One region of the Halobacillus sp. ABD4_316 genome, then DNA from elsewhere that is predicted to be linked to it. Evidence: riboswitches for the same ligand, from Rfam matches in the RefSeq annotation. Region 1 holds a riboswitch; the other holds the start of a gene.

Region 1 (3,824 bases):
GTTCACACCACCGGGGTATAGTACATCTATGCGCAGCGCCCACCCGGGTCTGTGCTAAAATAAAAAGAAACGATCATCTAACAGAAGGAACAGGAGGAAGTGTGTTGAATCGGCAGCTGTTTACAAAAAAATGGAGCCTCATTTTCATAGGCTCGGTTTTTATCGGTCTTCTCATATTTTTTATAAGCGCAAAATCAAGCAGCTCTGAACCGGTGGAACGCTCTGAGCTGACACCGACATTGTTTGTACATGGATATAAAGGCGGCCCGCGCAGCTTTCAGTCGATGATAGACCGGATGGAAAACCTTCAATGGGGGAAAAAACATATGACCATTTATGTTTCTGCATCCGGTATGGTATCGATTCAAGGAAACTTCTCCAGTACACCCCGCCCATTTGTCCAGGTACTTTTCGAAAACAACCGGGCAAGCATCCAGGACCAGACGTACTGGCTTCAGCAGGTGATGAAGAAGCTGCGGACGGAACATAAGATCCAGCAGGTGAATCTAGTCGGTCATTCGATGGGCGGCCTGGCTTCTGCCGGGTACCTCATGTCAGAGTCCGACCTGCCGGCGCCTAAGGTCGAAAAACTGGCCGTCATTGCAAGTCCGTTCAATGGCATTAAAAAGGAAGGCTACTTTGCGTCCAACTACGGGGAGGCGACCACAGATCTCCAGCCCGGGTCAGAAGCTCTCCGACAGATGGAAGAAAACAAGGAAAACTTCCCGCCCGAAATTGAAGTGCTTGCCATTGCGGGCGTCATCAACGGAACGGAACCGGAAGAAGACCATTGGGATGGACTCGTCCACTCTTCCAGTGTCAGCAGACTGGAGAAGATTGTTCCCTTCGGTCAGTACAAAGAGGAGCTGATTTTCAACAATCTGGCCACACATTCCGGTCTGCATGAGCTTGCAGAAGTGGACCGGATGCTTGCCGTTTTCCTTTGGGATGAAACGGACGAAGATAACCTTAACTCTTTTGACGAGCATTTATAGTCCACACTCCCGGCACCTGTTCATAGGTGCCGGTTTATTTTTTCTCCAAAATGAACAGCCACATAAATGTCAGCGCCTGCTTCAAATCCTCATCAAGATCGGCAAGCAGGTGAGGTTCCACCCCTCTTTTATAAACGCCTTCTCCATCGATTACTTCCCAGCCATTTTCAACAGCCAGCTGCTGTAATTCCCATGGCATCATCGTATTGCAGATCACCTTTTCCCCATACAGCCTCCGGTAGCTGTTCACTCTCGGCATTGCTGTCGGGCCAAGAAGCCCTATACAGAGGCGTCCACCCGGCTTCAGCACCCGCTTCATTTCCTCCAGCCCCGCTGCAGGTACTTCTGTCCATTCCAGTGAATTAACAGCCATTCCGCCATCGAACTGTTCATCTTCAAAAGGCAGATCCGCCAAATCGCCCTGCACAAACCTCAGCTGCGCATGATCGTCCACCCGTTGATTGGCCTTGTTCACCATATCTTTGGAAAGGTCCACGCCTGTCACGTCATACCCTTCCTTGGATAACATATAGGAACCGTATCCATCTCCACAGCCAAGGTCCGCAATTGTGCCGGCCGGCAGATATTTTTTCACAAAAGGGACAATGCTCTTCCTGCTTCCCTCTTCCCACATGGTGCGGCTCTTTTCTCCCCACATATCTGAACGGCTGTCCCATTGGCGTTCTGCTTCCTTATGCCAGTTAAATGTTTCACTCATTCTGAACCCTCCTGAAAAATTTTTCTCCCACTTTCATTATAGTATATAAAACCGCGCCACTCACTGGTTTCCCTTATCGAAAAAAGGGGAATCCTACCAACCATCCAAAAGAAAAGAGTTGCATGATTCATCCACCCACGTTATGATAAAAACACTAGATAAGCTATTAAATAACAACAAAAACACTATATATAGTATGAACGAATCGAAGATGCCACAAGGCTTAATAGGGAATCCGGTGAAAAACCGGAGCTGCCCCCGCAACTGTCAGCACTCGCGAAACGGTAAAACCACTGTGCCACGCACGGGAAGGACCGGAGTAAGAACGAGTGTCAGCCAGGAGACCTGTCTTCATTCGTCGCAGTTTCAACTTCTTCGGGGATTGAGAAGATGAAGCGATGAAATGAAAGAGCCTTGTCTCTTCCTTTTTTTCGTTTCATGGTTTCATCCGCTCACCCCCAAAGAGCGGTTTTTTTTATGAAAAAAAAGGAGTGACACTATGGCTGCCACATTAACGACGACAAGCTGGACGAACAAGATTCAACAATGGAAGGACGACTTTCCTCAGCTTCCCCTGGACGATTTTTTAGAAAAGCAGTCTTCACAGATCGCAGACAAACCCTATGATGAACAGGCAGATGCCCTTATCCTCGAGTGCCTCGCCGAAATAGATGAAGCGGCACCGGACTGGACTTATGCGGCCAGCCGGATCCTGCTCACCCGTATGTACGAATCATCTGCAGGGAACCGCAGCACAACGAAGGCCTATCAAAATTTTCATGGCTTGATTGAGACGTTGATCGAGAAACAGATTTACACACACAAGCTGCTCACTTATTACAAAAAAGAAGAACTGGATGAACTGGAACAGGTTATCACGCCGGAACGGGATCACTTATTTACGTATATCGGTCTGAAAACGCTGTCGGACCGTTATTTGGCAAAAAGTAAGTCCGGGGAGATTTTCGAGCTCCCTCAAGAGCGTTTTATGATTATTGCCATGGTTTTAATGGCTCAGGAAGATGAAAACAAGCGTCTCTCTCTTGTGAAGGAAGCGTACTGGGCTCTCAGTCACCTGTACATGACCGTTGCTACCCCGACCCTTTCCAACGCCGGAAAGAGATATGGACAGTTAAGCTCCTGTTTCATTGATACCATCGATGATTCTCTCCAGTCCATCTATGACAGCAACACAGACATTGCCAATTTGAGCAAGCATGGCGGGGGCATCGGTGTGTACTTAGGTAAAATCCGCAGCCGCGGCAGCGATATCCGTGGATTCAAAGGCGTTTCCTCAGGGGTCCTTCCATGGATGAAACAGTTGAACAACACCGCGGTCAGCGTGGATCAGCTCGGCCAGCGTCAGGGAGCGGTCGCCGTGTATCTGGACGTATGGCATAAGGATATCTTCCCGTTTCTGGACAGCCGGCTGAACAACGGAGATGAACGTCAGCGCACCCACGATTTGTTTACAGGGGTATCCATCCCCGACTTATTTATGGAAGCGGTGGAAAACCGGGAGGACTGGTATTTATTCGATCCTCACGAAGTTCGTACGGTTATGGGCTTTTCTCTGGAAGACCACTTTGATGAACATAAAGGAGCCGGTTCTTTCCGGGAAAAATACCAGGCCTGTATCGAAAACCCTGATTTGTCCAGGGAAAAAGTACCCGCCATTGAAATTATGAAGCGGATCATGATCGGTCAGCTGGAAACCGGGACCCCTTACATGTTCTATCGGGATGAAGTGAACCGTATGAACCCCAACAGCCATCAGGGCATGGTTTACTGCAGTAACCTCTGTACAGAAATTGCCCAGAATCAAAAAGCGACTGTGCAGGAGGAACAGTATGTCGAGGACGGAAAAATCATTTCGGTAAAAACCCCGGGGGATTTTGTCGTCTGTAACCTGTCCAGTGTCAACTTAGGCCGTGCCGTTCCTGCGGGCGTTATGAAGCGCCTCGTAAGCATCCAGGTTCGTATGCTGGATAATGTCATTGAACAAAATACGATTCCTGTCCTTCAAGCGCAGTTAACAAACCATTCCTACCGCGGCGTCGGTCTCGGTACCTTCGGCTGGGCACACCTTCTCGCCAAGAAGCAGCTGGACT
Region 2 (3,824 bases), on a different contig from region 1:
GCTTGCCTCAGACATGACCGTCAGTGAGGAAGATGACGCTTATGTACTGACCTATGAAGGTGACGGCGAAAAACTATTGAAAATGTCCACGCAAATGCTTCAATCTTCCGGCAGTCAGCAGGATTCGGAGCAGTCTGCTGAAATGCAGAAGATGATGGAGCAGTTGATGGAGAAAGTTGAAATTGAAGATTTCTCTTATCAAGTAACCATTGATAAAGAAAACCATTATATGACAGGTATGATGATGGACATGAAAATGATGTTTGAGGACAGCGGTGAATCTGTAACTATCAGTCAGACTTCTGATGTCACTCTTTCCAACTTCAATGGGGTAGGCTCTATTGAAATTCCTCAGGAAGTCCTGGATGCCCAGACACTCGAAGAGGCTGCCGGCGGTGAGCTTCCAGACACGTCTTCCAATGAACCGGTATACGCATTAGCAGGTGCACTTGCTGCCGCTGCTGCCGGAGTCGTCCTTTTGTACAGAAGAAAAGAGACAGCATAAGAAGGAGATAGAGAAGCCGCACAGCGGCTTCTCCCTTTCTTTATTAATGAAAAAGGAGGTTTTTTCGTGAATAAATTTCTTATTGGGATCATAACCATCGGGCTTTCCATCTCTCTGTTTTATGGACTTCAATGGTGGAATGCTGCCGGTGCAGTAGAGAAGGTCTCCCAAGAAGAAATCAGTACATGGGAGGAAGCTTCCACGGAAATAAATGAAATGGCGGTCTTGGATGGCCCTGATCGTAAAACGGCAGGGAAAGAGAAGGTGTACAGTGAGCAAGTATCTACATATGAAAAAGGAGAAGAGATGGGAAGGCTGATCATCCCGATGCTTAACAAAGGATACACCACTTACTGGGGCGCGGATGAGGATTCACTGAAACGGGGCGTCGGCATGTATGTGAGTGAGTGGACCACCACTCCTGATGAAAAAGGGCATACCGTGTTAAGCGGGCACCGGGAGACGGTTTTTACGAACCTGGGCGATATCAAACAAGGAGATTCCCTTTTTTATGAGTATGAACAAAAGCGTTATGAATACAAAGTAGAGAAGACCTGGGTTACCGACGCAGACGACCGCTCTGTCATTGTGGATAAGAAGGAGCCGACATTGACACTGACTACCTGTTACCCGTTTAATTTTGTTGGAGACGCGCCTGAAAGGTATATCATTCAAGCTTCTTTGGTCCACGTTAGTGAAATGGACGGATCATGACAAGAGGATGGACAGCTTTGACAGGCAGGTTGGATTAAATAAAGTCCGGCGGAAAAAAAGAAAATGGGAGCAATTTAGTCAAATTTCGTTTACAATAGAAATGAACTACATATTGGAAAAGCAGGCGCAATTGACCGACTCAATTGCTTAATAGGGAAGCTGGTGAAATTCCAGCACGGTCCCGCCACTGTAACAGAGAGAGACCCGCAGATGATCCACTGTACGCAAAAACGTATGGGAAGGAGCGGGGCTTGTTGACCTGAAGTCAGGAGACCTGCCTGCTTTAAACACCAAAAAAACCTACGCGGATAGGAGGGTGTGTCGAAAGATTAGAAGGGACCCGTCTGCGGTGTTTTCTAATGGTGCACATCTTTTCCGGGGATGTGTTTTTTTGTGTTCCAAGGAATAAGGGGAGGAATAAAGATGGAACATTTATGGAGAAAGCTGCTGGCTGTGTTATTTGTCATCGGTCTACTGGCAGGATGTGCTTCAGGTGGGAATGAGAGTGCAGAGTCTTCCGAGGACCAGTCCGACCAAACGACAGAAGAAAATGAAACGTCCGGAGAAGAGGGTTCTTATCCATTGACCTTAACGGATGCTATGGATAATGAAGTAACCATCGAAGAAGAACCGGATAATATTATCAGTACAATTCCAAGCAATGGGGAAATCCTGTTTGCACTTGGCTTGAACGAGGAAGTGGTCGGGGTTAGTGATTTCGCCAATTACCCGGAAGAAGCTGCCGAAAAAGAAAAGATCGGAGGACAGGATTTGAATGTAGAGAAAATCCTTTCACTTGAGCCGGATGTAGTCCTTGCTCATGCTTCCGGAGCGCATACTTCCCAAGAAGCCCTTCAGCAGATTCGTGATGCAGGGATTTCCGTTTATGTCGTTAAGGATGCTTCTTCGTTCGATACGGTCTATGAAACGATTGCCACGATTGGAGATATTACCGGAACAAGCGAAAAAGCTTCAGAGATCGTCTCTGGTATGCAGGAAGACTTGAAAGCGGTTGAAGAAAAGGCGGCTGCGATTGCTGAGGAAGACAAAAAAGATGTATTTGTGGAAGTGTCACCGGAACCTGAAATCTACACAGGTGGACAAGGCACATTTTTGAATGAAATGCTGGCTGCTATTCAGGCGGAAAACGTTGTCGGGGATCAGGAAGGCTGGTTCAAAATGAACAATGAAGCAATTGTTGAACTGCAGCCGGACGTCATCATTACGACGTATGGCTATTACACAGAAGATCCTCAAGGCAGTGTGTTAAGCCGGGATGGCTGGGACACCGTACCTGCTGTAGAGGAAGAACAAGTCTATGATGTTCATTCCGATCTTGTCACACGTCCGGGTCCACGTTTAGTTGAAGGGGTTCAGGAACTTGCAGAAGCCGTTTATCCAGACGTTTTTAGCGAATAAGACGACACATTATATTGGCAGTGTCTTGTTTTTAGTGTTCAGCATTTTTCTCGGGGCTTCCCTTGGCAGTGTCCCGATTTCCTTCGAAGCTATTGCCCGCATCATCGGCGGGCAGCTGCTTCCATTTTTGCCTGTGTCTGAAGGGACAGATCCTACTCTGCAGGCAATTATTCTGCAGATCCGGCTGCCGAGGGTCGTTCTTGCAGGATTGGTAGGCGGCGCACTGGCTGTATCAGGGGCCGCTTTTCAAGGTCTGCTTAAAAACCCGCTCGCGGATCCCTATACACTCGGCGTGTCTTCAGGGGCGTCGGTGGGAGCGGTTGCGGTTTTGTTCCTGGGCATAAGTCTTCCTTTTGCCGGTTCTTTTACGCTTCCAGTCGTAAGTATTACGGCAGCGATCTGCACGATTTTTATCGTCGTAGGTTTTGCCAGGCTTGTAGACCGATCGATGTCCATGACGACGATCATCTTAACTGGGATTATCTTCAGCTCATTCCTCGGATCATTCATCTCCCTTATGATTTCTTTGACAGGAGAGGAGCTGCGGCAGATCATCAACTGGCTGCTTGGTAGTGTCGGTAACCGTGGCTGGGATTATGTCCATTTGATGCTTCCTTTCTTTGTTGGTGGAGTCCTATTGCTCATATTTACAGGACAGGAACTGAATGCGATGACCTTTGGTGAGGAGCGGGCCAGGCAGCTCGGGGTTCATGTGGAGAGTCAAAAATACGTGGTCCTGTCTGCGGCCTCTATCTTGACTGGTGCGGCTGTTGCCGTATCCGGGACCATCGGATTTGTCGGACTGGTTATCCCTCACATATGCAGGAAGTTGTTTGGTAGTGATCACCGGCATCTAATACCACTGTGTGTCTTGAATGGAAGTGCATTTCTAATTCTCGCTGATTTACTGGCCAGAACAATCGTCACCCCATCCGAGCTTCCTATAGGTGTGGTCACCGCTCTGATCGGGGCACCGATGTTTGCTGCCATACTAATCCGAAGAAGAAAAGGAGGTAGAAGTTCATGATTGACGTGCAACATCTCTATGCCGGTTACGACCATGACATTCTTCATGATCTGTCCTTTTCTATACTTAAGGGTGAAATGTTTGGTATCCTCGGTCCGAACGGCAGTGGAAAGACGACGTTACTTAAAGCGATAAACGGGACGCTGCCGGGAGTCAGGG

The links. A riboswitch is a leader RNA that binds a small molecule or an ion and turns the genes downstream of it on or off. The one in region 1 is predicted to bind cobalamin.
Region 2: another riboswitch for cobalamin. It lies ahead of ACXAJH_RS04170 (ABC transporter substrate-binding protein); the one in region 1 lies ahead of ACXAJH_RS18020 (ribonucleoside-diphosphate reductase subunit alpha).

The regions. Positions count from the first base shown of each region.
Region 1 covers NZ_JBSWZA010000006.1:40,217-44,040, reverse strand. The annotation lists gene ACXAJH_RS18030 (alpha/beta hydrolase) at 105-995, shown strand; gene ACXAJH_RS18025 (class I SAM-dependent methyltransferase) at 1,030-1,713, opposite strand; cobalamin riboswitch at 1,906-2,079, shown strand; gene ACXAJH_RS18020 (ribonucleoside-diphosphate reductase subunit alpha) at 2,213-3,824, shown strand, end outside.
Region 2 covers NZ_JBSWZA010000001.1:766,090-769,913, reverse strand. The annotation lists gene ACXAJH_RS04180 (DUF6612 family protein) at 1-505, shown strand, start outside; gene ACXAJH_RS04175 (class D sortase) at 572-1,219, shown strand; cobalamin riboswitch at 1,325-1,515, shown strand; gene ACXAJH_RS04170 (ABC transporter substrate-binding protein) at 1,643-2,638, shown strand; gene ACXAJH_RS04165 (FecCD family ABC transporter permease) at 2,601-3,665, shown strand; gene ACXAJH_RS04160 (adenosylcobinamide amidohydrolase) at 3,662-3,824, shown strand, end outside.